DNA from 2 places in the Agrococcus chionoecetis genome. Region 1 is predicted to be linked to the other one. Evidence: predicted binding sites of a transcription regulator. Region 1 holds the regulator's gene; the other holds the start of a gene.
The links. The regulator HrcA, encoded in region 1, represses chaperone genes, less so after heat shock. The targets are predictions, from matches to a motif close to TTNGCACTCGNNNNNNNCGAGTGCNAA.
Positions count from the first base shown of each region.

Region 2: groES (co-chaperone GroES) is a predicted target of HrcA. The motif match lies at 3,309-3,335, and genes of this name have one in related genera.

Region 1 is NZ_CP156989.1:1,129,210-1,144,991, forward strand. It holds gene leuS (leucine--tRNA ligase) at 1-1,736, shown strand, start outside; gene ABG090_RS05430 (ComEA family DNA-binding protein) at 1,937-2,515, shown strand; gene ABG090_RS05435 (ComEC/Rec2 family competence protein) at 2,515-4,731, shown strand; gene holA (DNA polymerase III subunit delta) at 4,741-5,730, shown strand; gene rpsT (30S ribosomal protein S20) at 6,233-6,493, opposite strand; gene lepA (translation elongation factor 4) at 6,727-8,577, shown strand; gene ABG090_RS05455 (DUF1990 domain-containing protein) at 8,574-9,212, shown strand; gene hemW (radical SAM family heme chaperone HemW) at 9,215-10,420, shown strand; gene ABG090_RS05465 (DUF4870 domain-containing protein) at 10,428-11,312, opposite strand; gene hrcA (heat-inducible transcriptional repressor HrcA) at 11,487-12,500, shown strand; gene ABG090_RS05475 (DnaJ C-terminal domain-containing protein) at 12,501-13,589, shown strand; gene ABG090_RS05480 (16S rRNA (uracil(1498)-N(3))-methyltransferase) at 13,589-14,314, shown strand; gene ABG090_RS05485 (histidine triad nucleotide-binding protein) at 14,339-14,683, shown strand; gene ABG090_RS05490 (PhoH family protein) at 14,718-15,683, shown strand; gene ybeY (rRNA maturation RNase YbeY) at 15,683-15,782, shown strand, end outside.
Region 2 is NZ_CP156989.1:2,220,910-2,236,691, reverse strand. It holds gene tsaD (tRNA (adenosine(37)-N6)-threonylcarbamoyltransferase complex transferase subunit TsaD) at 1-607, shown strand, start outside; gene ABG090_RS10665 (DUF4190 domain-containing protein) at 693-1,079, shown strand; gene ABG090_RS10660 (hypothetical protein) at 1,185-2,024, shown strand; gene ABG090_RS10655 (class I SAM-dependent methyltransferase) at 2,073-3,245, opposite strand; gene groES (co-chaperone GroES) at 3,408-3,704, shown strand; gene rarD (EamA family transporter RarD) at 3,772-4,683, shown strand; gene ABG090_RS10640 (ABC transporter substrate-binding protein) at 4,847-6,118, shown strand; gene ABG090_RS10635 (ABC transporter ATP-binding protein) at 6,590-7,372, opposite strand; gene ABG090_RS10630 (ABC transporter ATP-binding protein) at 7,369-8,433, opposite strand; gene ABG090_RS10625 (branched-chain amino acid ABC transporter permease) at 8,426-9,442, opposite strand; gene ABG090_RS10620 (branched-chain amino acid ABC transporter permease) at 9,444-10,832, opposite strand; gene guaB (IMP dehydrogenase) at 11,043-12,551, shown strand; gene ABG090_RS10610 (hypothetical protein) at 12,699-13,598, opposite strand; gene ABG090_RS10605 (DUF4097 family beta strand repeat-containing protein) at 13,913-14,821, shown strand; gene ABG090_RS10600 (PadR family transcriptional regulator) at 14,818-15,447, shown strand; gene ABG090_RS10595 (GuaB3 family IMP dehydrogenase-related protein) at 15,536-15,782, shown strand, end outside.

The DNA.
Region 1 (15,782 bases):
CGGCCGAGCTGGCTGCCGGTGCTGACGCGGAGGTTCGGATGCGCTTCCAGGCGTACCTCGACGACGTCGGGCGCATGACCGAGATCGACCGCCAGAGCACCGAGCGCGTCAAGACCGGCGTCGACCTGGGCCGCGTCGCGATCCACCCGCTGACGGGCGAGCGGATGCCCGTGTGGGCCGCCGACTACGTGCTCGCCGACTACGGCCACGGCGCCGTGATGGCCGTTCCCGCCCACGACCAGCGCGACCTCGACTTCGCGCGCGCCTTCGACCTGCCGGTCAGGGTCGTGGTCGACACGAACGCACCCGTCACCGGCGTGATGCCGGTCGTGCCGCTCGATGAGGACGGCAACGCCGTGTGGCCCGACGAGGTTCCCGCGCTCGACCCGAAGTCGACGGGCGAGGCGCTCACGGGCGACGGCCGCCTGATCAACTCGGGCGAGCTGGACGGGCTGTCGAAGACGCACGCGATCGGCCGCATGGTGCAGCTGCTGGATGCCAAGGGCGTCGGCCGCTCGGCGAAGTCCTACCGGCTGCGCGACTGGCTCGTCAGCCGGCAGCGCTACTGGGGCACCCCCATCCCCATCATCCACACCGCGGACGGACAGGAGGTGCCGGTGCCGCTCGAGCAGCTGCCGGTCACGCTGCCCGACTCGGCGGGCCTCGACCTGACGCCGAAGGGCACGAGCCCGCTCGGCGCGGCGGAGGAGTGGATGGCCGTGGAGTCGCCCATCGACGGCAGCCCCGCGCAGCGTGACCCCGACACGATGGATACGTTCGTCGACTCGTCCTGGTACTACCTGCGCTTCCTGAGCCCGAAGGACGACACCCAGGCCTTCGACCGCGCGCAGGTTGAGCGCTGGGCACCGGTGGACCGCTATGTCGGCGGCGTCGAGCACGCGATCCTGCACCTGCTCTATGCGCGCTTCATCACGAAGGTGCTCTTCGACCTCGGCCACGTGCCGTTCACGGAGCCCTTCGAGTCGCTGCTCAACCAGGGCATGGTCATCCTCGACGGCTCCAAGATGTCGAAGTCGAAGGGCAACCTCGTCACGCTGTCGGAGGAGCTGGAGCGCTTCGGCGTCGATGCCGTGCGCCTGACGATGTCGTTCGCCGGCCCGCCCGAGGACGACATCGACTGGAAGGACGTCAGCCCCACCGGCGCGCAGAAGTTCCTCGCGCGGGCCTGGCGCCTGTCGAAGGAGGCGCTCGCCAAGCCCGGCACCGACCCGAAGCCGGGCGACCGCGCGCTGCGGCGCGAGACGCACAAGTTCCTGGCGGATGCGCCGGGCCTGATCGAGGGCCTGAAGTTCAACGTGGTCGTCGCCCGGCTGATGGAGCTCACGAACGTCACGCGCAAGGCCGTCGACGCCGGTCCCGGCGCGGGCGACCCCGCGGTGCGCGAGGCGGTCGAGACCATTGCGCTGGGCCTGTCGCTCTTCTCCCCGTACACGGCGGAGGACATGTGGGCGAACCTCGGCCACCAGCCGTCGATCGCGAACGCGGGCTGGCGCAAGGCCGATCTGTCGCTCACCAAGGAGGAGAGCGTCACGGCCGTCGTGCAGGTCAACGGCAAGGTGCGCGACCGCATCGACGTGGCGGCCGGCATCACCGACGCCGAGCTGGAGCAGCTCGCTCGCGACCTGCCGGGCGTGCAGCGGGCCATCGGTGACGCCGAGATCCGCAAGGCGATCGTGCGAGCCCCGCGCCTCGTGAACTTCGTCATCCAACCGTAGGTCGAGGAGCGGCCGCCTCCCCGTAGGTCGAGGAGCGTCCGCCACCCCCGTAGGTCGAGGAGCGTCCGCCACCCCCGTAGGTCGAGGAGCGCCCGCCGTAGGCGGGCGCGTCACGAGACCGGACGCGCCCCTGCCCCAACCGTCCACAACCGCGCCCGCGCCGCCCGCGCCCCCACCCGCATCCGCCCTACCGTGCCGGAATGTCCGGAACGGATGCGCGCTGGCGGCTGGGCGCGGGCGCCGCGGTGCTGCTCGTGCTCGGCGCCGTCGCGGGCGGCGTCGCGCAGCGAATGGTGGTCGACGCGCAGCCGGCCGCCGTGCTGCCGTCGCCGGTCGCGACCGTCGCCGGCGAGCTCGTCGTCGACGTGCAGGGCGCCGTGCGCGAACCGGGGGTCTATCGGCTGCCGCAGGGCGCCCGCGTGCTCGATGCGATCGCGCGCGCGGACGGCACCGCAGACGATGCCGCGCCAGGCGCCCTGAACCTCGCCCGCGTGCTCGTCGACGGCGAGCAGCTCATCGTGCCGACGGTCGAGGAGCAGGCCGCTGCCGCCGAGGCGGGTCCCTCCGGGGGCGGCGCGGGCCCTGGCGGGCTCGTATCGCTCAACCGGGCCGACCAGACCACGCTCGAGACGCTGCCCCGCGTCGGCCCGACGCTGGCGCTCGCCATCATCGCCCACCGCGAGGCGCACGGCCCCTTCACCGACATCGCGCAGCTCGACGACGTCTCGGGCATCGGCCCCGCGCTGCTGTCGTCGCTGACGCCGCTCGTGACGCTCTGATGCGCGACGTACGGCTCGCGCTCCCCGTTGGCATCGCGTGGGCGGCGCTCGCGGCGCTGAGCGCGCATGCGGCGCTGCTGGCGAACGCTGCGGTCGTCGCGGCATCCGCCGCTCTCGCGTGCCTGCTGACGGCGCACCTGCTCGCTCGCCGGCTGCCGGCGATCGCCGTCGACGCGGTCCGCACCGTCGCGGTGGGTGCCGCGCTGGCGTGTCCGCTGCTGGCGGCGGCCGACGCGATGGTCGCGAGCGGCTTCGACGAGTGCGGGGAGCTGTCGCTGCTGCTGCTCGGGCAGGCGACGCCGACCGAGGTGCTCGTCACCGGCTGCGACGGCGCAGCACCGATCGCGCTCGTCGACATGCGCAGCGCCATGCTGCTGCGAGCGCCGGATGCGCCGCTCACGATCGGTGCGACCGCCACCGGCGCGTGCAGTGCATGGCTCGACGGCTCGCGCTGGCTGCTGACCTGCAGCGAGCTGATGGTCGCCGAACCCGTAGCCTGGCTGGCCTGGGCCGGACCGCTGCGCGACGGGCTGCTCGCCGCCTCAGCGCAGCTGCCGGGCGCCGGGGGAGAGCTGCTGCCCGGTCTCGCGATCGGCGATGAGCGGCGAGTGAGTGCGCAGCTGCGCGCCGCGATGCTCGAGACCGGCCTCTCGCACCTCACGGCGGTCTCGGGCGCGAACTGTGTCATCGTCGTCGGCGCCGCGTTCCAGTCGGCGGCAGCGCTCGGGGCGCGGCGAGCGGTGCGTGTGGCGATCGCGGTCGGTGCGCTCGCGGCGTTCGTCGTGCTCGTCACGCCGGAGCCCTCTGTCGTGCGCGCCGGGGCGATGGCGGCGATCGGGCTGCTCGGCATCGTCACCGGGCGTCGCGCGGGTGCCGTAGCGGTGCTGTCGCTTGCGGTGCTGCTCGTGCTCGTGCTGCAGCCGCACCTGGCGACGAGCGCGGGCTTCGCGCTCTCGGCGCTCGCCACCTGCGGCCTCATCATGCACGGGCCGCCCATCGCGCGAGCACTCGGGCGCTGGCTGCCGCTGCCGATCGCGGCGCTCATCGCGGTGCCATTCGCCGCCCAGCTGTGGTGCCTGCCCGTGCTCGTCGCGCTCGATGCCCGCGTGAGCCTCGTCTCGGTGCTCGCGAACCTCTTGGCCGGGCCCGCTGCGCCGCTGGTCACGGTCGTCGGCCTGGCCGCCTGCCTCGCCGCGCCGCTCGCCCCGGCGGTGGCCGTGGGCCTGGCCTGGGTCGCGTGGATCCCGGCCGCGTGGATCGCCGGCGTCGCGATGGTGGCGCAGCAGCTGCCAGGCGCTCAGACGCCCTGGCCCGCAGCGCCGTGGGGTGCGGTGGCAGCGTCCGCCATGCTCGTCATCGTCACGATCGGCCATGCCAGGGGTCGTCTCGTGCGAGGCATCGCAGTCGCACTGATCGTGGGACTCGTCGTTGGTGCGGGGGCCGCGTGGCCGAGCATCCGCCTGGGCTCGCTCGCCGACTGGCGCATCGCCCAGTGCGACGTGGGGCAGGGCAGTGCCACGCTCGTGCGGCATGGCGGCGCCGTCGTGCTGGTGGACACGGGCAGGGATCCCGCCCTCGTGCGCCGCTGCCTCACCACGCTCGGGGTGCAGCGCATCGATCTGCTGGTGCTGACGCACTTCGACGCCGATCACGTCGGCGGCGCATCAGCGCTGGCCGGACGCACCGCCATGGTCGTGCACGGACCGCTGGATGATCGCGCGGGGCCCGTCGTCGATGAGCTCGCCGCCGCAGGCGCCGCCGTGCAGGAGGCTCGTCGCGGCGACGCGTGGCAGCTCGGCGGGCTGCGCATCGATGCGCTCTGGCCCATCGGCGATGCGGCGCCCGGCAACGACGCGAGCGTCGCGGTGACCGTCGACCTGCCGGGTGCGGGCGTCGAGCTGCTGGTGCTCGGCGACCTGGGCGCCGAGGCGCAGTCGCGCCTGCTCCGCGCCGGCGTGCCCTCGGCCGCGGTCGTGGTGGTCGCTCACCACGGCTCCGCCGACCAGCTGCCGGCGCTGTATCGCCGGGTGGGAGCATCCGTCGGTCTCGTCGGCGTCGGCGCCAACGACTACGGCCATCCGACGGATGCCGCCCTGCGCCTCGTGCGCGATGCCGGCACTGCGGCCCTGCGCACCGACGAGCTCGGCACGATCGCGCTGGCGCTCGACGAACAGGGCGTGCGCGTGTGGTCTGAGCGTGTCGGCGGCGCGCCGTAGGCTGATGGCATGGCAGCGAGCATCCCCAAGATCGGCTGGGAGCAGGTGTCGCCGGCACCCGTGGTGCTGGTGTTCGGCAAGGAGTCGTTCCTGGCGGACCGCGCGCTGCAGCGGCTGAAGTCGCTGCTGCTGCTGGAGGACCCGGAGCTCGAGGTCTCGGATCTCGATGCGGGCGCCTACACCGACGGTGCGCTCGAGCTGATCGCGAGTCCCTCGCTGTTCGACGAGCCGCGCCTCGTGCGGGTCGAGAACGGCGTCAAGGCGACGGATGCGTTCATCGCCGACGCGCTGCGCTACCTCGAGCAGCCGGTCGACGGCACCACGCTCGTGATCCGCCACGACGGATCGACGGTGCGCGGCAAGAAGCTGCTGGATGCGATCCGCAAGACATCCGGCGCGATCGAGGTGCTGTGCCAGCCGCTTGGCCGCGGCGATCTCGTGCCCTTCGCGCGCAACGAGCTGCGGCTGCTCGAGCGCGAGGCGACGCCCGGCGCCATCGCGGCGCTCGTCGACGCCTTCCACTCCGACATCGCCGAGCTCGCGAACGCCATCCGGCAGGTCGCGCTCGACACCGAGGGCCCCGTCACCGAGCAGGTCGTGCGCACCTACTACGCGGGCAGGGTCGAGACGACTGCGTTCGCCGTCGTCGACGAGGTCGTCGCGCGCGACACCGCGAAGGCGCTCGTCACGCTGCGCCAGGCGATCGCGACCGGTGCCGATCCGGTGCCGATCGTGGCGGCCTTCGCCATGCGATTCCGGCAGCTCGCGAAGGTCTCGGGCATCTCCGGAGGCGGCGGGCAGGCCGCCCGGCAGCTCGGCATGCAGGACTGGCAGCTCAACAATGCCCGGCGCGACCTGCGTGCCTTCACGGACGCCACACTCTGCGACGCGATCGAGGCGATCGCGCACGCCGACCACGCGGTGAAGGGCGCCGAGCGCGATCCGCAGTACGCGGTCGAGCGCCTGGTGCGCCAGATCGCCGACCGCAGCGTCGCCTGACCGCGCGCCTCCGGGCGAGCGCACGTTCGCCCGCGCCCGCGCGCATCCGTGCCCGCGCGCGCATCCGCGGACCGGTACGAGGCGGTCGCCCGGGAGGGCGCCGCGCGACGATTCGGTACCGGTGGCCTGCGGCGCGAAGGGTGTGCCCGCGGACCGGCACGAAGTGGTCGCCCGGGAGGGCGCGGCGCGACGATTCGGTACCAGTCCCGCTACCGGTACCTGTACCGGTGGGTGGCCGCGCCGAGGCGCATCCGCGGACCGGCACGAAGTGGTCGCCTGGGAGGGCGCCGCGCGACGATTCGGTACCGGTGGCCTGCGGGGTAGAGGGTGTGCCCGCGGACCGGTACGAATTGGTCGTGCAAGCGGGCGGCAGGCGACCGTTCGGTACCGCTATCGCCGCACGCCCGGGATGCGGGGTGCGTGGCGGATGCGGTGAGGGTCGGATGCCGGGGGACGACGAAGGGGACCCCGAGTGGGGTCCCCTTCGAGCGTGCGGTGCGGCTTAGAGCGCGGCGAACTGCTTCGCGATGGCCGACTTGCGGTTCGCGGCCTGGTTCTTGTGAATGACACCCTTCGACACGGCCTTGTCGAGCTTGCGCGTGGCAGCGGTGACCTTCTCCTGCGCGGCGTCCTTGTCGCCAGCGGCGATGGCCTTCTTGGCCTCGCGCACGACGGTGCGGAGCTCGCTCTTGAGCGCGCGGTTGCGGTCGGTCGCCTTCTGGTTCGTCAGAATGCGCTTGATCTGCGACTTGATGTTCGCCATGGTGTCCTGTTCTTGGTTCGTACGAGTTGATTGGCGGCGGCTTCTGCTCACCAGAGCCCGCCGCGACCCGCTCTCGCGCGACAAGCGCGCAGAAGAAGGGGAAGCCAACGAACGATGCTATCAGCGTGCGGACGCCACTCGCAACGCGGCGCCCGGCATCCGCTGTGGAAGAATGGGGCATTCCCCACCGCGCCCACCCCGCGGCCCCCTGAGCGTTTCAATGAGAAGGACCCGTGAGCCCCCGAGCGACCAAGGCACTCGAGCCAGCCGCGACCAGCCCCGCGCAGCTTCGCAACTTCTGCATCATCGCGCACATCGACCACGGCAAGTCGACCCTGGCCGATCGCATGCTGCAGCTGACCGGCGTCGTCGAGGATCGCGCCATGCGCGCGCAGTACCTCGATCGCATGGACATCGAGCGCGAGCGCGGCATCACCATCAAGTCGCAGGCCGTGCGGATGCCGTGGGAGCTCGAGGGGGAGACCTTCGCCCTCAACATGATCGACACCCCCGGCCACGTCGACTTCACCTACGAGGTCTCGCGCTCGCTCGCCGCCTGCGAGGGCGCGATCCTGCTCGTCGACGCCGCGCAGGGCATCGAGGCGCAGACCCTCGCCAACCTCTACCTGGCGATGGAGAACGACCTCGAGATCATCCCGGTGCTCAACAAGATCGACCTGCCGGCCGCCGACCCGGAGAAGTATGCGGGAGAGATCGCCCGCCTCATCGGCGGTGACCCCGACGACGTGCTGCGGGTGAGCGGCAAGACCGGTGAGGGCGTCGCGGAGCTGCTTGACCGCGTGGTGCGCTCCGTGCCCGCACCGGTCGGCGACGTCGACGGCCCCGCGCGCGCCATGATCTTCGACTCGGTCTACGACACCTACCGCGGCGTCGTCACCTACGTGCGCGTCATCGACGGCCGCCTCGCGCCCCGAGACCACATCCAGATGATGTCCACCGGCACCAAGCACGAGCTGCTCGAGATCGGCGTCTCGAGCCCGGAGCCGAAGCCCTCCAAGGGTCTCGCCGCCGGCGAGGTGGGCTATCTCATCACCGGCGTGAAGGATGTGCGGCAGTCGAAGGTCGGTGACACCGTCACGACCGCGCGCAATGCCGCGACCCAGGCGCTGCAGGGCTATGCCGACCCGAAGCCGATGGTCTTCTCCGGCATCTACCCGATCGACGGCGGCGACTATCCCGTGCTGCGCGAGGCGCTCGACAAGCTCAAGCTCTCGGATGCGGCGCTCGTCTACGAGCCGGAGACCTCGGTCGCGCTCGGCTTCGGCTTCCGCTGCGGCTTCCTCGGCCTGCTCCATCTGGAGATCATCACGGAGCGCCTCCGCCGCGAGTTCGACCTCGACCTGATCGCCACGGCCCCGAGCGTGGTCTACCAGGTGCAGACCGAGGACCGCACCGTGCACACGGTGACGAACCCGAGCGAGTTCCCCGACGGGAAGATCAGCTCGATCGTCGAGCCGATGGTGCGCGCGACGATCCTGGCGCCCAAGGACTACGTCGGCGCGATCATGGAGCTGTGCCAGTCCCGCCGCGGCACGCTCGGCGGCATGGAGTACCTCTCGGAGGACCGCGTCGAGCTGCGCTACCGGCTGCCGCTGGGCGAGATCGTCTTCGACTTCTTCGACCAGCTCAAGTCGAAGACGCAGGGCTACGCCTCGCTCGACTACGAGGTCGACGGCGAGGAGGAGGGCGACCTCGTCAAGGTCGACATCCTGCTGCAGGGCGAGCAGGTCGACGCGTTCAGCGCCATCGTGCACCGCGACAAGGCCTATGCCTACGGCGTGCTCATGGCCGGCAAGCTGCGCGAGCTCATCCCCCGGCAGCAGTTCGAGGTGCCGATCCAGGCTGCCGTCGGTGCGCGGATCATCGCCCGCGAGACCATCCGCGCGATCCGCAAGGACGTGCTCGCCAAGTGCTATGGCGGCGACATCACCCGCAAGCGCAAGCTGCTGGAGAAGCAGAAGGAGGGCAAGAAGCGCATGAAGATGGTCGGTCGCGTCGAGGTGCCCCAGGAGGCCTTCATCGCCGCCCTCTCCAGCGGTGAGACGAAGAAGGACGCGAAATGACCACCCCCATCCGCGATCGCGCGACGAACTACGGCTCGGTGGGCGCCACGGCGCACTTCGACTTCCACCGCTTCCCGCCGAAGGGCTTCGAGGTCGTGCAGCTGCGCAGCCGCATCGGCCACGGCCGGCCGCGCTACGACGCCGCAGTCGCCGCGCTGCGCACCTGGAAGATCCAGCGGCTCGCCGGCATCGAGGTCGACGTGGTCGGCACCGAGGACGGCAGCACCTACCGCCCGGTCGGCTTCGAGGGCACCGAGGCGACGCGTGCGGCGAGCATCGAGCCGCAGCAGGACTTCGGTCCCGACGGTGAGCCGTTCCTGCAGCCGGGGGACTCCGTCGATCAGCGCGTGCGCTTCCTGGGGCTGCAGATCCACGCCCCCATGCGCGTGATCGCCGTGGAGGAGGAGCCGTCGAGCCACGGCGTGATCCTCGGCACCCTCGACGGGCACCCCGAGGCCGGCGAGGAGCGCTTCACGATCGAGATCGCCGAGGATGAGACCGTCTTCCTGCACTTCCGCGCCATCGTGCGCAACGCGAAGTGGTGGGTGAAGGCCGGCGCTCCCGTCGCCAAGGCGATGCGCAGCAAGTACCACGACCGCTACCTGACGGTGCTGCGGTCCATCGACGTCCGCTGACCGTGGCTCGGCTGCCCGAGGGCGAGACGGCGCCGGCGGATGGCGCGCTGCCCGCGGGCACCGCGGCCGACGCGCCGTTCGGCGTCTACATCCACGTGCCGTTCTGCTCGGTGCGCTGCGGCTACTGCGACTTCAACACCTACACGGCCGACGAGCTGCGCGGCGCCACCAGAGCCGGCTACCCGGCAGACGTCGCCGCCGAGATCGAGCTCGCCGCGCGCGTGCTCGGCGACCTCGGACCGCTGCGGCCGATGCAGACCGTCTTCTTCGGCGGCGGCACGCCGACGCTGCTGCCCGCCGGTGACCTGGTGCGGATGCTGCAGGGCGTGACCGCCGCGTTCGGCCTCGCCGACGGCGCCGAGGTGACGACCGAGGCGAACCCGGACTCGATCGATGCGGCCGGGCTGCGGCAGCTGCGCGATGGCGGCGTCACCCGCGTGTCGTTCGGCATGCAGTCGGCGAGGTCGCACGTGCTGGCGGCGCTCGATCGCACTCACGACCCGGCGCGCGTGCCGCTCGTGGTCGAGTGGGCCAGGGAGGCGGGCCTGGAGGTCAGCCTCGACCTCATCTACGGCGCACCTGGGGAATCGCTCGACGACTGGCAGGCCTCGCTCGACGCGGCGATCGCGATGCAGCCCGACCACATCTCCGCCTACGCGCTGATCGTCGAGGAGGGCACGGCGCTGGCCCGGCGGATCCGTCGCGGCGAGCTCACGACCCCCGACGACGACCTGCAGGCAGCGATGTACGAGGCAGCGGATGCCTCGCTCGCCGCCGCGGGCTACGCCTGGTACGAGGTCTCCAACTGGGCGAAGGAGCACCGCGTCGCGCGGCACAACCTCGCCTACTGGCGCGGGCACGACTGGTGGGGCTTCGGGCCCGGCGCGCACAGCCACGTCGGCGGCGTGCGCTGGTGGAACGTGAAGCATCCCGCGGCGTATCGCGATCGACTGCTCGCGGGCGCCTCACCGGCCCTCGCTCGTGAGGTGCTGGACGACGAGACGCGCCGCGTCGAGCGCGTGCTGCTCGAATCCCGCATCGCGGAGGGGCTGGCGATCGACCTGCTCGAGCCCGAGGGGCGCGTCGCCGTCGCGGGGCTCGTCGCCGAGGGGCTGGCAGACGGAAGAGCCGCCCTCGCCGGCCGGGTGGTCCCGACGCTGCGAGGGCGGCTCCTGGCCGACGCCGTGGTGCGCCGACTGCTGCCGTGAACCGGCGCTACTTCACGATGCGCCAGTTGAACGGGTAGCGGTACGAGCCGCCGCCGTTCACGCGCATCGCGCCGATGATCGAGAAGATCACCTGCAGCAGACCCGGGATCCACCAGAGCGCCAGCAGGATGAGGCCGATGCCGACGATGCTGAGGATCGTGCCGAGCACGAGCAGGCCGACGGCCGCGATCGTCATCAGAATGCCGAAGTTGAGCGCCTCCTTCGACTCCTGACGGGCGAATGCGCTGCGGTCCTTGTAGATGAGGAAGACGATCAGCGGGCCGATCCAGCCGCCGTAGCCGCCGGTCACGATCGTCGACAGGCCGGACAGGTGACCCCACATGCCCGCGTTCTTCTCGTCGACTGGCGACATCGGTGACGCGCCGCCGTACTGCGGCTGACCGGGGGCGCCGTACTGGGGCTGGCCGGGCTGACCGTACTGCGGCTGACCGGCGGCGCCGTACTGGGGCTGGCCGGGCTGGCCCTGCTGGGGCTGACCGTGCTGACCGTGCTGCGCATGCGGTGCCTGACCGCCCTGTGCCTGACCGCCCTGGGCCTGACCCCCCTGGGCCTGGCCGGGCTGACCGTAGCCGGGCGCACCGCCCTGCCCATACGCGGGCGCGCTGCCCGAGGCGGCGTCGGCGGCGCCCGGCTGCTGGTTCTGCTGCCAGCTCTGGTCGCCCTCGCCGGCGCTGAACGCGGGCTGCCCCGGTGCCGGCTCGGGCGCGACGGGCGCGGAGGAGAAGGACTGCGCGGGCTCGCCGACGCCGGGTGCGGCGGGAGCTGCCGGAGCGCTCGGCGTCGCGTGCTGCTCGTCGGTCACGGCGAAGCCGTCAGCGGGCTGCTCGGCGGGATCGACGCCCTCTGCTCGAGGCGTGTTCGGATCAGACATGGTGTGCCTTTCTTCGATCGTCGTCGCGAGGCGCCGGAGCGCTCTGCTCCTCACCATTGTGCGCCTTCTCGCCTGAGGATCCCATGCCAAACTTCCAGACGGGTAGGATTGGCAGTCAGCAGTAGAGAGTGCCAGGCCGGGGCGTCCCCGTGCCAGGAGCGGAGAGGAGCGCGGATGGTCTCGGATCGCGGTCTCGATGTGCTTCGCGCGATCGTGCAGGACTACGTCGCGCTGCGCGAGCCGGTCGGCTCGAAATCGATCGTCGAACGGCACGCGTTCGGCGTCTCGGCGGCGACCATCCGCAACGACATGGCGCTGCTGGAGGAGGAGGAGCTCATCGCGGCTCCGCACACGTCGTCCGGCAGGATCCCCACGGACAAGGGCTACCGGGTCTTCGTCGACCGGCTCCAGCGCATGCAGCCGCTCTCGCACGCTCAGCGCGTGGCGATCACCCGCTTCCTCGCTGACTCCGTCGATCGGGAGGATGTGCTCGACCGCACGGCACGGCTGCTCTCGCAGCTGACCAACCAGGTCGCGCTCGTGCAGGTGCCGCTGCGCCGCCACACTGTGGTGCGCCGCGTCGAGCTGGTCGCAGTGGTGGAGCACCGGCTGCTCGCGGTGCTGATCCTGGACTCCGGGCGAGTCGAGCAGCGCGTCGTCGACGCGCAGCAGCGGATCGACCCGGAGCAGGCGACCGCCCTCGGACGCGCGCTGACCGAGACCGTCGGCGAGCACACGCCCGCCGAGGCGATCGCGCGACTGGCCGGCGCCGCAGCATCCGCGCCCGAGGCGCTTCGACCCGCCACCGGCGCGGTCGCGCAGGCCCTGGGCGAGATGCTGCAGGCGGGCGGTGGCGACCGGATCGTGATGGCGGGAGCCTCGCACCTCGTCCGCGAGGAGCGCGACTTCCAGGGCACGGTGACGCCCGTGTTCGACGCCATCGAGGAGCAGGTCACGCTGCTGCGCCTGTTCGACGAGATGGGCCTCGAAGGCGAGGTCGCGACCCGCATCGGGCGCGAGCTCACCGGCCCACTGGGGGAGGCCTCCGTGGTCACCTCCACCTACAGCACCGACGGCATCGAGGGCCACATCGGGGTGCTGGGACCGACCCGCATGGACTATGCAGGAAACATGGCCGCGGTGCGCGCAGTGGCGCGCTACCTGACGCGGCTGCTGAGCGAGGACTGAGTGACAGACCACTACGAGACCCTCGGCGTCGCGCGTGACGCCGGCCAGGACGAGATCAAGAAGGCGTACCGCAAGCTCGCCCGCGAGCTGCATCCGGATGTGAATCCGAGCGCTGAGGCGTCGGACCGCTTCAAGGACGTCACGCACGCCTACGACGTGCTGGGCGACGCCCAGTCGCGCGCGGAGTACGACCGCGGCCCGACCGCGGGCGCGGGCTCGTTCGGCTTCGGCGACATCTTCGAGCAGTTCTTCGGCGGCGGTGGCCGCACGAGCGGCCCGCGCTCGCGCCGGCAGCCCGGGCAGGACAGCCTGCTGCGCGTCGACCTCGATCTCGCCGACGTCGTCTTCGGCGTGCATCGCGAGCTGCGCGTGCAGACCGCAGTGCTCTGCGAGACGTGCGAGGGCGCCGCTACCGAGCCGGGCACGAGCCCCGAGCGCTGCATGCAGTGCGGCGGCTCCGGCCACGTGCAGCGCCAGGTGCGATCGCTGCTCGGCAACGTCGTCACCAGCCAGCCCTGCGTCGTCTGCCAGGGCTACGGCACCGTCATCCCGCAGCCGTGCCACACCTGCGCGGGCCACGGCCGCGTGCGCGCGGAGCGCACGATCCCCGTTGACATCCCGGCCGGCGTCGACACCGGCCTGCGCATCCAGATGCCCGGCCAGGGCGAGGTCGGCGAGGGCGGTGGGCCTGCTGGCACGCTGTACCTCGAGATCAACGTGCGCCATCACGAGGTCTTCAGCCGCGACGGCGACGACCTGCTCGGCACGGTCGAGGTCTCGATGCCGGATGCCGCGCTCGGCGCGCGCGCGACGCTGGAAGGCATCGACGGGCCCATCGAGGTCGAGGTGCGCCCCGGCACGCAGTCGGGCGACGTGATCTCGATCGCGGACCGCGGCGTGACGCGCCTGCGCGGGGCGGGTCGCGGCGACCTCAAGCTCGGTGTGCAGGTGCTCACACCCACGAAGACCGACCGACGCACCGAGGAGCTGCTGCGCGAGCTGCGCGAGCGCACGAAGGCGCCGGGGCCGCAGCTGTCGCAGTTCCGGCAGGGTCTCTTCGCCAAGATGCGCGACCGCTTCCGGCTCTGATGGCCCACTGCTACTGGCACGACGCGCTCGCCGGAGCGGCGGCGGGCGATGTCGTGACGCTGACGGGTGACGAGGCGCATCACGCGGCCGTCGTCTCGCGGATGCGTCGCGGCGAGCGCGTGCTGGTCAGCGACGGCCGAGGGGCGCTCGCCGAGGGCGTGATCGACCGCGCGGAGCGCGACGGCGTCGATGTCGTGCTGCAGCACGTGGCGCTCGTCGCCGTGCCCAGCCCGCGCATCGGGCTCGCGCAGGCGCTCGCGAAGGGCGACCGCGCCGAGCTCGCCGTGCAGGCGTCGACCGAGCTCGGTGTCGACGCGCTCGTGCCGTGGCAGGCGCGCCGCAGCGTCGTGCAGTGGAAGGGCGAGCGCGGCGAGAAGTCGCTCGAGCGCTGGCGCAAGGTGGTGCGGGAAGCTGGCAAGCAGGCGATCCGTCCGCACTTGCCGGAGGTCACCCCGGTCGTCGACACCGGCGGCCTTGCGGCGCTCGCCGACACGTGGCAGCTGGTGGTGCTGGATCCGACCGCTGCCGTCTCGATCGCCGAGGTCACCATCGATCGCGACGTGCTGCTGATCGTGGGTCCGGAGGGCGGCATCGATCCCGCCGAGCTCGAGGCGCTCGACGCCGCCGGTGCGACGCGGGTGCGCATGGGCGACCATGTGCTGCGCACCTCGACCGCGGGCCTCGCGGCGATCGCGGCGCTCTCGGTTCGACTCGGCCGCTGGTGAGCAGCGCGAAGGTAGGCTGATCGCATGGCTGAGCCAACTGTGTTCGAGAAGATCGTCGCGCGCGAGATCCCTGCGGAGATCGTGCTCGAGAACGATCGCATCATCGCGTTCACCGACATCAATCCGCAGGCGCCGATGCATGTGCTCGTGGTGCCCAAGACCGCCGCGTACCGCGACGTGGTCGAGTTGGCGGCCGGCGACCCCGATCTGCTCGCCGAGATCGTCCAGGTCGCGAGGGCCATCGCGCGGGAGCGCGCCCAGGGCGACTTCCGCCTCGTATTCAACACCGGCGAGCTCGCCGGGCAGACCGTGTTCCACGCGCACGCGCACGTGCTCGCCGGAACGCTCGGAGAGGGATCGCTTGCCTGACGACACGCAGTCGATAGAGATCGACGGCATCGAGATGGTGCGGCTGCTCGGGCCGCAGGACCGGCTGCTGACGCGCTTGGAGCGCGAGCACCCCGACGTGCAGGTGGCGGTGCGAGGCAATCTCGTCACGCTCACCGGCCCCGAGCAGGAGGTCGAGGTCGCCACACGACTCGTGCAGGAGCTCGTCGACCTCGTGCGCCAGGGCACCGACCTCACCGACAGGGAGGTGGGCGAGGGAACGCGCATCCTGCGCCAGGACTCCACGCGCAGCCTCGCCGACGCGATCGGCGAGGTCATCCTCACGTCCAAGGGCAAGTCGATCCGAGCCAAGACCGAAGGCCAGCGCGACTACGTCGAAGCGATCGACCAGCACACGATCGTGTTCGGCATCGGGCCAGCCGGCACCGGCAAGACCTACCTGGCGATGGCCAAGGCCGTGCAGGCCCTGCACCGCAAGGAGGTCAGCCGCATCATCCTGACGCGCCCGGCCGTGGAGGCAGGCGAGCGGCTGGGATTCCTGCCCGGCACGCTCACCGACAAGATCGACCCCTACCTGCGGCCGCTGTTCGACGCGCTCAACGAGATGATGGATCCCGAGCTGCTGCCGAAGCTGCTCGCCACGGGTGTCGTCGAGGTCGCGCCGCTGGCCTACATGCGCGGTCGCACGCTGAACGACTCGTTCATCGTGCTCGATGAGGCGCAGAACACCAGCCCCGAGCAGATGAAGATGTTCCTCACGCGCCTCGGCTTCGGCTCGAAGATGGTCGTCACCGGCGATGCGACGCAGGTCGACCTGCCGGCGGGAACCTCCGGCCTGCAGGTCGCGAAGCAGGTGCTGCACCGCCTCGACGACATCCACTTCGCCACGCTGACCAGTGCCGACGTGGTGCGGCACACGCTCGTGGGCGAGATCGTGGATGCCTACACCGAGCACGACCAGCGGCAGATGGCGCGCACCGCGCGCGCATCCCAGCACCACGCACGCGGAAGGCGCAGCTGATGTCGATCGATCTGCTGAACGAGTCCGGCATGGCGGTGGACGAAACGCAGCTGCTGCGGCTGGTCGCATTCGACCTGCAGGAGCTCTTCGTCCACCCGC
Region 2 (15,782 bases), 1.1 Mb from region 1:
CGACCTGGCGGAATCGGTGGAGCTGCTGGGGGAGACCATCGACGATGCGGCGGGGGAGGCGTTCGACAAGACCGCGCGCCTGCTCGGCCTGCGCTACCCCGGCGGTCCGTCCATCGACGCGGCCGCGGTCGGCGGCGACCCAGCAGCGATCGCGTTCCCGCGCGGACTGACGGCGCCGAAGGATCGCGAGCGTCACCGCTGGAACTTCTCGTTCTCGGGCCTGAAGACCTCGGTGGCGCGTCACGTCGAGCGGGCCGCAGCCGCCGGCGAGGAGCTGCCGATCGCAGATGTCGCCGCGAGCTTCCGCGAAGCGGTCGTCGACGTGCTGATCGACAAGGCGCTCGACGCATGCGCTGCGCACGGCGTGCCGCGTCTGCTGCTCGGCGGCGGTGTCGTCGCGAACCGGCGCCTGCGCGAGGTGGCTGCGGCGCGCTGCGCAGCGGCGGGCGTGACACTGCGCATCCCGCCGCTCGAGCTCTGCACCGACAACGGCGCGATGATCGCCGCGGTGGGCGCCATGCTGGTCGCGCGCGGCGATGCGCCGAGCGCAGCCGGATTCGCGGCCGAGTCGACGCTCGAGGCGGATGTCGTGCAGGTGCTCGGGTGAGGACAATGCACAGGTGGTGCTGGCAGGATCGATGCAGCACCGCGCAGCGTCCGCTGGGCGGGCGGGCGCGTCGAGGAGGCACGACATGAGCGCGAGCGGATACCCCCAGCAGGGGTGGCCCACGCAGCCGTCGGCGCCGGCCACCCAGCCGCCTGCGCCGACCTGGAGTGCGCCGGCCTGGAGTGCGCCGACGCATCCCGGGCCGAAGACCAACCTGTTGGCGATCATCGCGATCGTGGCGGCTGCCGCAGGGGCGACGATCATGCTCGGCATCGGGTCGATCGCGGCGATCGTGCTCGGGTTCATCGCACTGGCGCAGATCCGCAGGACCGGCGACGACGGTCGCGTGCTCGCGATCTGGTCGGTGGTGCTCGGCATCGTCACCCTCGTCGCGCTGATCGCCTCGGTCGTGCTCGGCGTCGGCGCGTTCCTTACGGTGGCAGAGCAGGCTACCGAGCTCACCGGTCCTTGACGCCGCCTCGCTCATCGATCTTTCAGGCTCGTCGGGCGCTGCGCGCGCTAGCGTGGAGCACGCGCATCGCATGTCCGCGTCTCAGCGCACTGCAAGGAGGATCCCGTGAGCGACCAGTTCCCCCCGAGCGACGATCGATTCCGTCGACACGACCAGGCGCAGCCCGAGCACGACGGCGCCGCGCAGTCCGGCGATCCAGCGCTCGGTCAGCAGCCCTCCGCAGACTTCGGCCAGCAGGTGGATGCCGCGCCGTCGTTCGGCCAGGCCCCGCAGGCACCCGCAGCATCGTTCGGCGAGCAGCCGGGGCCCGCTCAGTACGGCCAGCCCGACCAGGGGCAGCAGCAGTACGGCCAGCAGCCCGACCAGAGCCAGCAGCAGTACGGCCAGCAGCCGCAGTACGGTCAGCAGCCCGACCAGAGCCAGCAGCAGTACGGCCAGCAGCCGCAGTACGGTCAGCAGCCGGGCTACGGTCAGAGCGCTCCGGTGCAGGGCTACGAGCAGCCGGCGTACGGGCAGCAGCCCGCCTACGGCCAGGGCACGGCGCCCGCCGCCGGCTACGGCCAGCAGCCCGCATATGGTCAGCAGCAGTCCTACGGCGACCCGCAGTCCTACGGGGACCAGCAGTCCTACGGCCAATCTGGCGCGGCGTACCAGCAGGTCGGCTACGCGCAGCCGGGCGAGAAGCGGTTCAAGGGCATCACGATCACCGCGCTGATCCTGTCGGGGCTCGGGGTGCTCGGCACCTTCATCAGCGGGATCGGCTTCCTCGCGGCGCTCGCCGGCGGCATCGTCGGATTCATCGCGGTGAAGAAGAATCCCGAGGCGAAGCCGTGGCCGCTCATCGCCGGCATCGTCGGCATCCTCGCCGCGATCGCATCGCTGGTGGTCATCATCGTGCTCACCGTGCAGTGGATGAACTACTTCGCAGCCATCAGCGCGATGTAGTCCGAGTCTGCGTGCCAACGAAGCCCCCGGCCACGGCCGGGGGCTTCGTCATGGCTCGAGTCGGTCGGCCAGGATCGCTCGATGCCGGCCGCCGACTCGCGTCAGGAACAGGGTCGCCCGCTCATCGCCGGCGAGCTTCAGCCGCCTGCGGAACGCCGCCGGATCGATGTCGGCGCCGCGCTTCTTGATCTCCAGCTCGCCGATGCCGAGCGCGCGCATCCGCTTCGCGATCCCTCGCTCATCCAGCGGCATCGTCTCGCGCACGCGGAACGCCTGCGCGAGCGGGGTCGCGTGCTGCGCCGAGCCGCTCAGGTACGCGATCCCCTCGCTGATGGCGGCGGCGCCCAGCCGCTCGGCGAGCGCGCCGATGAGCTCCGCGCGGATCACCGCACCGGCAGGCTCGTAGAGGACGTCGCCGAGCGTGCCCTGCTCCGGGTGCGCGGGCTCGCCCGCCAGCTCGGCAGCGCCCGCATCGCTGAGCACCAGGGCACTGCGCGCGATGCCCGGTCGCGCGAGGCGTCCCGTCCACACGACAGCCTCCACCGTCTCCAGGCCGTCGGTGACCCACTGCTGCTCCGCATCCGAGGGCAGCAGGGACCGGTCGATGCCGGGCGCGAGCTTCACGCCGGCCGGCTGTTCGGCAGCCCGCGCGAAGACCCGGTCGAGCGCCGGGGACCAGTCACCGGGATCGCTCAGGCGTCGCCGGTCATCGCGGCGGGCGGGGTCGAACCAGAGCGCCTCGACGTCGATCGGGGTCTCGAGTGCGTCGCCGTGCACGACCGTCGCGCTCCAGGCGGCCAGGTTGTACATCGCGATCGCCGCGGTCACCTCATCGCGCTCGACCGCGGTGACCTGCAGCCCGAGCGTCGCGAAGGCGAGCGCGTCAGCGCCGATGCCGCAGCCCAGGTCGGCCACCGAGGCGATGCCGGCCTGCCGCATCCGCCCGGCGTGGTGCGCGGCGACCCGCAGCCGCGTCGCCTGCTCCAGTCCGGCCTCGGTGAAGAGCATGCCGCTCGCGAACTCGCCGAACTTCACCTTGGCTCGACGCCGCAGTCGCGCCTGGGTCAGCACGGCCGCGACCAGTCTCGGGTCGTGGCCCTCCGCGCGCAGCCGGGAGACCTCGCGCACGACATCGGTGCGTTCGCCGAGCTCTGACTCCGTGCGTTCGAGGAGCGCGAGTCCCTCGGTCGACAGCAGCAGTCGCAGCTCGGAGGCATCCATGCCCCCCAGTCTTGACCATCGAACGCCGGGTGCGCGCTCGATCGCGCCGGCTCGCTGGGACGATTGGCACTCATGTTGACCGAGTGCCAGCGGAGCGCTTAGGCTTGACCTGTTCCCGGCCCGTCCGGACGCACCCCAAAGACTGAGAAGAAAGAGGCAACCGTGTCGGTTTCCATCAAGCCGCTCGAGGACCGCATCGTCATCCAGCAGGTCGAGGCTGAGACGACCACTGCAAGCGGTCTCGTCATCCCTGACACCGCCAAGGAGAAGCCCCAGGAGGGCGAGGTCGTGGCCGTGGGCCCCGGCCGCATCGACGACAACGGCAACCGCGTCCCCATGGACGTGACCGTCGGCGACCGCGTGCTGTACTCCAAGTACGGCGGCACCGAGATCAAGTACGGCGCTGACGAGTACCTCGTGCTCTCGGCTCGCGACGTGCTCGCCATCGTCGAGCGCTGACACCAGCTCTGACGCATCGGCGGCTCCCCTTCGGGGGAGCCGCCTTCGCATCTTTCCGGGAGGGCCGATGGGTCAGCACGCCAAAGCAGGCCTCGGGTACGCATTGCTCGCGTACCTGTGGTGGAGCTTCCTGCCCGCCTACCTGCAGCTGACCAAGGGCATCGACGGGTTCGAGCTCATCGGCTGGCGGGTGCTCTCCTCCGTCATCGTGGCGATCGCGCTCGTCGCCGCCACCCGCGGTTGGGTCAGGATGCGGCAGGTGCTCCGCAGCCGCCGCGACACCTGGACGCTCGTGATCGCCGGGCACGCCGTGCTCATCAACTGGACGGCGTTCGTCGTCGGCGTGCTTTCCGACCGCGTGCTCGAGACCAGCCTCGGCTACTTCCTCAACCCGCTGGTGAGCATCGTGCTCGCTGTCGTGTTCCTCGGCGAGCGTCTGCGACCGCTGCAGTGGGTCGCGGTGGGGCTCGGGGCAGTGGGCGTCGGCGTGATGATCGTCGGCTACGGCGAGGTGCCGTGGATCGGGCTCATCGTCGCGGGCTCGTTCGGCGCCTATGGCCTCATCAAGAAGCGCGTCGGCGGCTCGGTGGATGCGCTGTCGGGCTTCACGATCGAGACCACTGCCGCGCTGCCGGCCGCGCTCGCCATGATGGCGGTCGCCTTCACGATCGGCGGCGTCACCGTCGGCGACAACGGTGTCGCGGGCATCGTCGGCGCCGCCGGCTTCGGCATCGTCACCGCGGTCCCGCTGCTCGCCTTCGCGGCGGCGACGCGCCGCATCCCGCTCACCTGGATCGCATTCCTGCAGTACCTCGTGCCGATCATGACCTTCATGTTCGGGGCGTTCATCATGCTGGAGCCCATGCCGATCGAGCGCTGGATCGGCTTCGCCTTCGTGTGGGCGTCGGTCGCGCTCATCTCGATCGAGATGGTCGGAAACCGGTTCCGGCGCCCGCGACCGATCGTGCCTGTGGCCTGAGCGCGCGCCGCCTCAGCACTCGCGCAGGAATGCCGCAGTCCGGCACGCTTGCGCCAAGACCGTTACAAGGACGTAACGCGGAACAGCCGAATTCTGCGCATTCCTCGCCTACTGTTGCAACAACGCCCGCGCCAGCGAGCAATCCATGCAATTGAGGAGCAGAATGCAGTCCTTCCTTCGCACCAAGGGGCACAGCCCCCGCCGGTTCGCCGCGCTCGGCGCAGCGACCGCCGGCGTGCTGCTGCTCGCCGCCTGCTCTGGCGGCGGCACCCCCGCACCAGACGGCTCGAACGGCCCCGATGAGGGCGCGTCCGACGACACGCTGTACATCGGCACGGTCCTGCCCCAGACCGGCAATCTTGCCTTCCTCGGCCCGCCCGAGTTCGCGGCTGTCGACCTCGCGCAGCAGGAGCTCGAGGCTGCCGGCTACCCGTACACGGTCGAGGTCAACCACCAGGACTCCGGTGACACGCAGACCGACATCGCCACGCAGTCGACCAGCACGCTGGTCTCGGCTGGCGCCGATGTCATCATCGGCGCAGCGTCGTCGGGCGTCTCGTTCACGTTCATCGACCAGGTGATCGACGCCGGCATCGTGCAGATCTCGCCGGCGAACACGTCGCCCGACTTCACCGACTACGAGGATGAGGGCTACTACTGGCGCACCGCTCCGTCGGACGTGCTCCAGGGTCGCGTGCTCGGCAACCTGATGGTCGCGGACGGCGCAGCAACGGTCGGCTTCATCACCATCAACGACCCGTACGGCACCGGCCTGCAGGAGAACGCGGCGATGGCGATCGAGGCCGCAGGCGGCACCGTCACGGCCAGCTCGCTCTACAACCCGGGTGACACGAACCTCTCCACCCAGGTCTCCGAGGTCATGGCTGACAACCCGGATGCCATCGGCATCCTCGCGTTCGCCGAGACCGCGCAGATCGTGCCGGAGCTCATCACGCAGGGCTTCGACCCGGCGGGCATGTACTTCGTCGACGGCAACCTGTCGAACTCGTACAACTTCCCCGAGGGCACGCTCGACGGCGCGAAGGGCACGCTGCCCGGCAACCCCGCCGATGACACGTTCCGCGAGCGTCTGCTCGAGGTCGACCCGGACCTGGAGGACTTCTCCTACGGCCCCGAGTCGTATGACGCAGTCGTGCTCGCCGCGCTCGCCGCGGTGCAGGGCGGCAGCCCCGACTCGGACACGATCCGCGAGAACATGCAGTCGGTCTCGGAGGGCGGTACCAAGTGCGAGTCCATCGAGGACTGCCTGGCGCTGCTCGAGGAGGGCGAGGACATCGACTACGACGGTGTCTCCGGCCCGATCACGTTCGACGAGAACGGTGACCCGACCGAGGCGTACATCGGCATCTTCCAGTACGGTGCCGACAACCAGTACAGCTTCGTCCGCACGGAGTTCGGCTCGCTCAACGAGTGACCTGACCCCGCACGCGAGAGGGCTCGGCTTCGGCCGGGCCCTCTTCGCGTGCTCCCGCGCATCCGCCACCGCCCCGCCTCCGCCGCCGTCCCGCATCCGCCGCGGCACCGCATCCGCCGCCGCCCCGCCCGCGCGGCCCGCGCCGCGACCGTCGCCGACTGGTGCTGATGTGCCTGAGTGGGGCTGGCGCGCCGGCACCACTCGGGCGGAAGTGCACCGCTCACGCGTCGGGCTCCCCTCGCCCCCGCAGGCCCGATCGCGCGCACGTTCGCGCCCGCGGCCGCCGCGCTGGCCCGCGACTTGTGCTGGTGCGCCTGAGCGGGGCTGGCGCGCCAGCACCACTCGGGCGGAAGCGCACCGCTCGGGCGGAGCGCCCCGGCCCGCGGAAGCGCACCGGCCCGCGAGGGCGCACCGGGTGCGAACGGCGAAGGCCCCGCCCTCCAGGAGAGAGCGGGGCCTTCGGCGTGCGAGCTATTCGGCCAGCGGGTCGACGGTCGGCTGCGCGTCCGTCTTCGCCTTCTCCTCGACGTCGGTCGCGAGTGTGCCGAGGTAGAGCTGGATGACCTTGGGGTCGTTCAGCATCTCGCGGCCCGTGCCGGTGTACGCATCCGTGCCCTGGTCGAGCACGTATGCGCGGTGCGAGATCTGCAGGCAGCGGCGAGCGTTCTGCTCCACCATCACGATGGTCACGCCGTGGCTGTTGATCTCGGCGACGCGCAGGAACGTCTCGTCCTGACGCACCGGGCTGAGGCCGGCGCTCGGCTCGTCGAGCAGCAGCACGGAGGGGTCCATCATGAGCGCGCGGCCCATGGCGACCATCTGGCGCTCACCACCGGAGAGGCTGCCGGCCCGCTGCTTGCGGCGGGAGACGAGCTCGGGGAAGAGCCCTCCCACGAAGTCGAAGCGCTCCTTGAAGAGCTTCGGCTGCTGGAACAGCCCCATCTCCAGGTTCTCCTCGATGGTCAGCGAGGGGAACACGTTGTTGTTCTGCGGCACCATGCCGACGCCCTTGCCGACCAGCTTGTCGGCCTTGAGCCCGCTGATCTCCTCGCCGTGCAGCAGGATCTCGCCGCCGCGCACCTGGACCTGGCCGAACACGGCCTTCAGCAGCGTCGACTTGCCGGCGCCGTTCGGGCCGATGATGCCGATCAGGTCACCCTGGTTCGCGACGATCGAGCAGCCGTTGAGGATGTTGACGCCGGGCAGGTAGCCGGCGACGAGGTCCTTCGTCTCCAGGACGGGGGTGGTGGTCATCGCTGGCCCTCCGGGTTGTCGGTCGCCGTGTGGTCTGCGTCCGGCTGTGTGGGCGTCGCGGGATCCGCGTGGGCAGCATCCCTGTCGTCCGCGGCATGGGAGCCGGCGTCCGCGTGCTCCGCGTGCGAGTCGCCGTCGGTGTGTGCGCTGCCGTCGGCGTGCGTCTCGACGTCGGCATCCTCGTGGATCTGCGTGACCTGCTGGTTGGTCAGCGTTCCCAGGTCGGTGTCGTGGTGCGCGCCGAGGTACGCATCGACGACGGCCTGGTTCTGCATGATGGTCTCGGGCGGTCCCTCGGCGACGATCTTGCCCTCGGCCATCACGATCACCCAGTCGGAGATGTGGCGCACCATGTGCATGTCGTGCTCGACGAAGAGCACGGTCATGCCGTCGTCCTTCAGCCCACGGACGTGGTCGAGCAGCGACTGCGTCAGCGCCGGGTTGACGCCGGCCATCGGCTCGTCGAGCATGACGAGCGTCGGCTCGCTCATGAGGGCTCGCGCCATCTCGAGCAGCTTGCGCTGGCCGCCCGAGAGCGAGGCCGCGTAGTCCTCCCGCTTGGTGTCGAGCTTGAAGCGTGCGAGCAGCGAGTCGGCGCGCACGACGTTCGCTTCCTCCTGCGCCTTCCAGAGCGGCCGGATGAGCGCCGCGAAGATGCCCTCGCCCCGCTGGTCGCGGGCGCCGAGCAGCATGTTCTGCAGCACGGTCAGGCGGCCGAGCGACTTCGTCAGCTGGAAGGTGCGCACCATGCCGCGGCGCGCGACCTTGTGGCTCGGCACGTGCGCGAGCGACTGGCCCTCGAACGACCACTTGCCCTTGTTCGGGCGGTCGAAGCCGGTGAGCAGGTTGAAGAACGTCGTCTTGCCCGCACCGTTCGGGCCGATGAGCGCGGTGATCGCGCCGCGGGGAATCTCGACGTGCTCGACGTCGACGGCGGTGAGGCCGCCGAACTGCCGGATGACGCCGTCGGCGACGACGATCGGGTCGACCTTCTTGCATCCCGGCTCGACGACACCGTCGACGAGCGGATGGGTGGCCGTGGCTGTGGTGGACTCAGACATGGAACGAGAGCTCCTTCTTGTTGCCGAGGATGCCCTGTGGTCTGAAGACGACCAGGAGCATCAGCGCCAGTCCGACGAGGACGAAGCGCAGCTGGCCGGCCTGCGTGCCGGTCATCTCGCCGAACGCGCCGATGGACTGCAGGCCGGAGAGGATGCCGCCGGTGAACGACAGCAGGACCCAGAAGAGCACCGAGCCCAGCAGCGGGCCGAAGACCGTCGCCGCGCCACCGAGCAGCAGCGCCGTCCAGATGTAGAACGTCATGGTGGTGGCGAAGTTGTCGGGCTGCACGGCTCGTGGCAGCACGAACATGATGCCTGCGAGCGCGCCCATCGTGCCTCCCAGGATGAGCGCCTGCATCTTGTAGCTGTAGACGTTCTTGCCGAGCGAGCGCACGGCATCCTCATCCTCACGGATGCCCTTCAGGACACGGCCCCAGGGGCTGCGCATGAGCAGCCAGACGACCACGAGGGCGACGATCACGAGCGACCAGGCGAGGAGGCGCACCCAGGTGTCGTACGCGGTCGCGGTCCACGGACCGAAGCCGTAGGTGGAGCCCGTCAGCGGGTTCAGCGCCGAGACGTCGCCCTTGTAGTCCTGACCGCGGAGTCCCTGCGAGCCGCCCGTGATGCTCGTGAGATCCTGCGTGCGAACCGTGAAGCGGATGATCTCCGCTGCGGCGATCGTCACGATGGCGAGGTAGTCGCCGCGGAGCCGCAGCGTCGGGATGCCGAGGATCAGGCCGAAGATCACCGATGCGACCACGGCCAGCAGGATCGCCGTCAGGAACGAGAGCCCGACGGGCCAGCCCCAGTTGGCGGTCGGGTCGACCATCATCGTGAAGATCGCGAACGTGTACGCGCCGACGGCCATGAAGCCCGCCTGCCCGAAGTTCAGCAGCCCGGAGTAGCCGAAGTGGATGTTCAGGCCGATGGTCGCGAGCGCGAACGCCGCGGTGGTGGGCGAGAGGATCTCGCTGGCGGCATTGCTCAGAATGGCGAGGATGTCCATGTCAGCCAACCCTTTCCTTGCGACCGAGGATGCCCTGCGGTCGCAGCAGCAGCACCAGGATCAGCACCAGCAGCGCGACGGCGTATCGCAGGTCGGGAGCGATCCAGAGCGTGGACAGCTCCGTCACCAGTCCGACGATCACCGCGCCCACGAGTGCACCGAACGCGCTGCCCAGACCGCCGAGCGTGACGCTGGCGAACAGCAGCAGCAGGATCGTGAAGCCCACGTCCCACTTGATGTTGGCGCCGATGAAGTAGGTGTAGAGGATGCCGGCACCGCCCGTGAGCAGGCCCGCCATCACCCAGACGATGCGGATGATCTTGTCGACGTCGATGCCGGACGCGGCGGCGAGCGAGGAGTTGTCGCTCACGGCGCGGGTCGCCTTGCCGATCCGCGTGCGCGTCAGGAAGAGCCCGACCGCGACGAGCACGACGATGGCGATCGCCATGCTGACGATGTCGGCGGTGGTCATGAACACCCCGCCGACCTTCACGACGTCGCCGCGGGGGACCGAGAGGCCGAGGATGCCGCCACCGATCAGGAACTGGAAGAAGTAGCGCAGGCCGATCGAGAGACCGATCGTCACGATGAGCACCTGCACCAGGCCGACGCCGCGCTTGCGCAGCGGCTTGAAGACCGCCCAGTCGTGCATCCAGCCGATCGCCGCGGAGGCGGCCAGCGTCGCGATCACCGCGATCCAGACCGGCCAGTCCACCAGCGTGGTGGTGGCGTAGAAGACCACGCCGCCGAAGGTGAGCAGCTCGCCATGCGCGAAGTTGTTGACGCCGGTGGTGCCGAAGATCAGCGTGATGCCGATCGCCGCCAGTGCCAGCAGCAGGCCGAAGCTGATGCCCGAGATGGTGCGCGCCAGTACGGCGGAGCCGAAGTCGCCAGCGCTCGTGGTGGCGGTCGCGCTGCCCGGCTCCGAGCCGGTGCTCGTGCCGCCCGTTGCCGGATCCGTGCCGCCGGTGCCCGCATCCGTGCCGCCCGTGCCGCCGGTCCCGCCGGTGGCGCCGCTCGAGTCGAAGGGGAACAGCACGCCGATCTGGCTCGTGCTGCCGGTCGTGAACTCACGGCTCTCGAACTCGGGGTCGCGCAGGGTGATGCCGTCGGGCAGCGTCTCGGTGTTGATCGTCACCGTGTACGTGCCGGGGTCGGCGACGCCGATGGACCACTCGCCCGCGGCGTCGGTGGCCGCGGTCTCCTCTGCGCCGTTGCCGGAGACCGTGATCTCCACGCCCTCGAGCGGCGTCTGGCCGTCTCGGATGACGCCCTGGAAGGTGAACTGGTCGGGGGTGTCGGCGGCGGGGAGCGAGGCGGCCATCGCCGCTGTCGTTCCGCCGGCAACCATGCCCATCACGGCCAGGGCCACGGCGATCGCTTGCCGCATGCCCCTCCGTCGAGGTCTGCTGGACGTCTTCACATGTCCTCCATGTTGTGGGGCAGCACTGCCCGGGGGAATGCCGCGTGCATCGTGCCCGTTACATCGGTGGGGACACAGTAGCGGCCGGGACCGGCCTTCCTCGCCCATTTCGGGGTGGGCTGCCCCAAGTTCGCCAGGATTACGCGGGACCGTTACCGAATAGATACGATGGAAGCGATGGAGATGCGCAACCCCTTCGGGCCCGTGGGCCTGACCTACGACGACGTCATGCTGCTGCCGGGCCGGACGGACGTGATCCCTTCCGAGGCCGACACCGGCACGCGGCTCTCACGCGGCATCCGCCTCTCCATCCCGCTCATCTCGAGCGCCATGGACACCGTCACCGAGGATCGCATGGCGATCGCGATGGCGCGCCAGGGCGGCATCGGCATCGTGCACCGCAATCTCTCGATCGCCGATCAGGCCGCGATCGTCGACCGCGTGAAGCGCTCCGAGTCGGGGATGATCACCGATCCGCTGACGACCACGGCCGACGCCACGATCGAGGACGTCGACCGCGTCTGCGGCGAGTTCAAGGTCTCGGGACTTCCGGTCGTCGACGAGACCGGCGTGCTCGTCGGCATCGTCACGAATCGCGACATGCGCTTCGTGCCACGCGACGAGTTCGCGACCACGCTCGTGCGCGACGTGATGACGCCGTCGCCGCTCAAGACCGCTCCGATCGGCATCTCCCGCGAGGAGGCGTTCAAGATCTTCGAGCAGACGAAGCTGGAGAAGCTGCCGCTCGTCGATGAGCAGGGCCGTCTCGGCGGACTCATCACCGTCAAGGACTTCGACAAGGTCGAGCAGTACCCGAACGCGACGAAGGATGCACACGGTCGCCTGCGCGTCGGCGCCGCCATCGGATTCTTCGGCGACGCCTTCGATCGCGCCGTCGCGCTCGCGGCAGAAGGTGTCGACGTGATCGTCGTCGACACCGCGAACGGCGAGAGCCAGGGCGTGCTCGACATGGTGCAGGCGCTGAAAGGCGACGAGCGCTTCGCCGGCATCGACATCATCGGCGGCAACGTGGCGACCTACGAGGGCGCGAAGGCGCTCATCGAAGCTGGCGTCGACGCCGTGAAGGTGGGCGTCGGGCCCGGCTCGATCTGCACCACGCGGGTGGTCTCGGGCGTTGGCGTCCCGCAGGTGACGGCCATCTACGATGCCGCGCGGGCCGCGCATGACGCGGGCACCGACATCCCGATCATCGCCGATGGCGGACTGCAGTACTCGGGAGACATCGCCAAGGCGATGGTCGCCGGCGCCTCCTCGGTGATGCTCGGCTCGCTGCTGGCCGGCACGAACGAGAGCCCCGGCGACCTGGTGCTCGTCAACGGCAAGCAGTACAAGACCTACCGGGGCATGGGCTCGCTCGGCGCGATGCAGACGCGCGGCAAGAAGACCTCGTACTCGCGCGACCGCTACTTCCAGGCGGATGTGCCGAGCGACGAGCAGTTGATCGCCGAGGGCATCGAGGGCCAGGTGCCCTACCGCGGGCCGCTCGGCACCGTCGCCTATCAGCTCGTCGGCGGGCTGCGGCAGTCGATGTTCTACACCGGCGCGCGCACCATCGAGGAGCTGCAGGCCAAGGGGCGCTTCGTGCAGATCACCGCTGCCGGACTCAAGGAGTCGCACCCCCACGACATCCAGATGGTCGTGGAGGCCCCGAACTACCGACGCTGAGCGCGGCGCGCCCCTGCGCTGGCGCGCCCGGGCGCGGTCGTGCGCGCTCCGGTGCTGACCAGTGCGGTTGCGCCCGACCGGTGCTGGCGTGCCCGCACCGGTCGGGCGCAGCCGCACCAGTCGCCGACCGCAGCGCTCGGCGCGGCGTCACCAGCCGGGGAGCAGCGTGGCACGCACCGGGATGTGGGCCTGCGCGAGCATGGCGCCCAGCTGCCGCGGCCGCATGACGTGATCCCACATCCAGTGGAGCGTGTCGATGTGCTCGCGCAGCGCATCCTCCCGCCGCTTCTCGCGGATCACCGCGTCCACGGGCTGCACCCCGTTCGCGTCGGCGATCACGCCGTACTTCCACGCGCCGTCGAACTCGCCTCCCAGCGGGCGCTTGCCGGGCCGCTCCCACAGGAAGTCGGGGAAGCGAGGTCCGAGGCGCGTCTGCACGCGAACCTGCAGCAGCGGCGCGGGCGCACCCAACCGGTGCAGCTGCACGCGGCTGAAGGACTCGCCCACTGATTCGGCCAGCGCGTCGGCGAACGCCACCACCCATGCGGCCCGCCGCTGCCCCCGAGGGCCCTGACGCGTGAGCGCATCCGTCACCTCGTCCTTCGTGACGATCCGATGGTGCAATGCCGCGTCGAGGGCGCCGACCGCGTCGACCTGGCGCCCGACGCGCGCCAGATGCGCGAGCGCGTAGGCCGGGGTGCAGCGCGCGATGCCGTCCTCGACGAGCACGTCAACGTCGGCGATGGGGCTCTGCGCATTGACGACGCCGTGGCGGCGCCCTGATGCGCGCGGGTCGCCGATGGTGAACACCGCCCCAGGGCGACCATGCGGCAGGCGGGCGAGGGCGAGTGCGGATTCGCGAGCGAAGACCGCGCCGGGCCGCGAGGCCGCGACGGCGCGCACCAGCACCGCGTGCCGGTCATCCTCCGGCAGCGCCTCGAAGCTCGCCCGATCGACGTAGGCACCGCGCCGGAGGCGCAGCATCGAGGCGTCACGGCGGAGTCGCAGCGGCTCGTCGCCGTCGGAGCGGAGGATGTCGATCGGCATGGGCGCACCCTGGCGCACCGGCAGGCTCCGCGCGGCACCCGTGGCGGGTGCTGTGGAGAGCGAGGTTGCGCTCGCCGCGATGCTGCCTGTGAGCAGTGCCGTTCCGCCCGACCGGGGCTGGCGTGCCGGCACCGCTCGGGCACCAGCGCACCGCTCGGGCACCAGCGCAACGCTCGGGCACCAGCGCGCCGGTCGGCGGCAGCGTCGGCGCTGGGGCTTGCGGGGCGGGGAGACGCGATATATCGTGAGCGACGAGAACGCGATATATCGCGTATGACGGTCGACATGGCCGCGGATCGGGGCGAGGGAGCACCATGGACGAGCAGTGGGAACAGACAGGCGGCGACGACCTGGTGCGCGGCCGACAGGCTGATGCGAGCCAGGGGACGCCGCGCAGCGCCTCGGGCGCAGCGGCATCCGGCGCCGACGTCATCACCGAGCGCTGGACGATCACCGAGGGGCAGAGCCGCGTCATCGACCTGGATGCCGTGACCGCGCTGCGCGTCGGCATCGTCGGAGGCAGCGTCGACATCGTGGCGCACGACGAGCCGACCGCGCGGGTCGAGGTGCACCGCGTCGAGGGACGCGACCTCACGGTCGCCCTCGAGCAAGGGCGCCTCTCGATCTCGCATCCGAGGGTCAGCTGGGATGACGTCTGGGAGTCGGTGAAGGCGCTCGTGGGCGTGCGCGCCAGGGTCGAGCTGAGCATCGTCGTTCCCAGGCAGGTGGCGGTGTCGCTCGGCCAGGTCACGGCATCCGCGCTCGTCTCGGGACTGCGCAGCCGCGCGAGCCTCAGCACCGTCTCCGGGCCGATCCAGGTCGAGTCGCACACGGGCGACCTCGACCTCAACACCGTCTCCGGCGACCTCGAGATCTCGGGCGGCTCGGGTCGGCTCTCGGTGCACGCGGTGTCGGCGGGGGTGGCGGCATCCGGGGCGCTCGACGTGGTCGGCATCGACACCGTCAGCGGTGAGGTGCTGCTCGATCTGCACGGTGCGCCACGCAGCATCAGCGCCAATTCGGTCTCCGGCGACGTGACGGTGCGCGTGGATGCCGGCCAGGGTGTCAACGCCACGACGCGCACGGTCTCCGGGCGCGGCTCGATCGCCGGCATCGCGATGCCGAAGCGCGGCGGTCGCGAGGTGATCGCGGGCGAGCATCCCGTCGACTTCAGCGCCAGCACCGTCTCAGGCAACGTGACGCTGGTCAGGCGCCAGGCATGACGCCGGTCTTCGGGCACGGAGCGCTGCGGCTGTACCTGCTGAGCCTGCTCGCCGAAGCCCCGCGCCACGGCTACGAGCTCATGCAGGCGCTCGAGCATCGCTTCGGCGGCACCTATTCGCCCAGCGCCGGCACCATCTATCCGCGGCTCGCGAAGCTCGAGGAGGAGGGCCTCGTCACCAAGACGGTCGATGGGCGCCGGACCACCTACGAGATCACCGACGCGGGTCGCGCCGAGCTGCGCCGACGCGAGGGTGAGCTGCACGCGCTGGAGGAGGAGATCACGGATTCGGTGCGCCGCCTGGCCTCGGATGTGCGGGAGGGCGTGCAGTCGGCCATGCAGACGCTGCGCGCCGAGCTGGCGGCCGCGGAGCGCGACGCGCGATCGAGCACGCGTCGCCCGAGCCGGTCGAGCGAGCAGGGCGCGGGCGAGCCGGCCCCGACCGCGCCGGATCCGACCGCGAGCCGGCTGGCGGTCCACGAGGTCGATCTGGCGCTCAGTGACTTCCGGCAGCGGTTGCGCCAGGCGGTGCGCCGCGATCACGGCGAGCACATGAGCCCTGCGCGGGCGGCCGCCGTGCGGCAGGAGCTCGAGACTGCGCTGGAGCGGATCGAGCGCCTGCTCTGAGCGGACGGCCGCCGCGGCGGTGCAGGCGACGGCCTCCCAGCCGATGAACCTGGGTGAAGTGCCGATCGCTCGGGGATAGGCTGGCAGCGTGACGGAGATCGAGATCGGCCGCAGCAAGCGAGCCCGCTTGGGATATGGCTTCGACGACATCAGCATCGTTCCCTCGCGCCGCACGCGCGACAGCGATCTGGTGTCGCTGCAGTGGCAGATCGACGCGTTCAAGTTCGAGATCCCGGTGCTGGGTGCGCCGACGGACTCGGTCATGAGCCCGGCGACCGCGATCGCGCTCGGCCGGGCTGGCGGCCTCGGCGTGCTGAACCTCGAGGGCGTCTGGA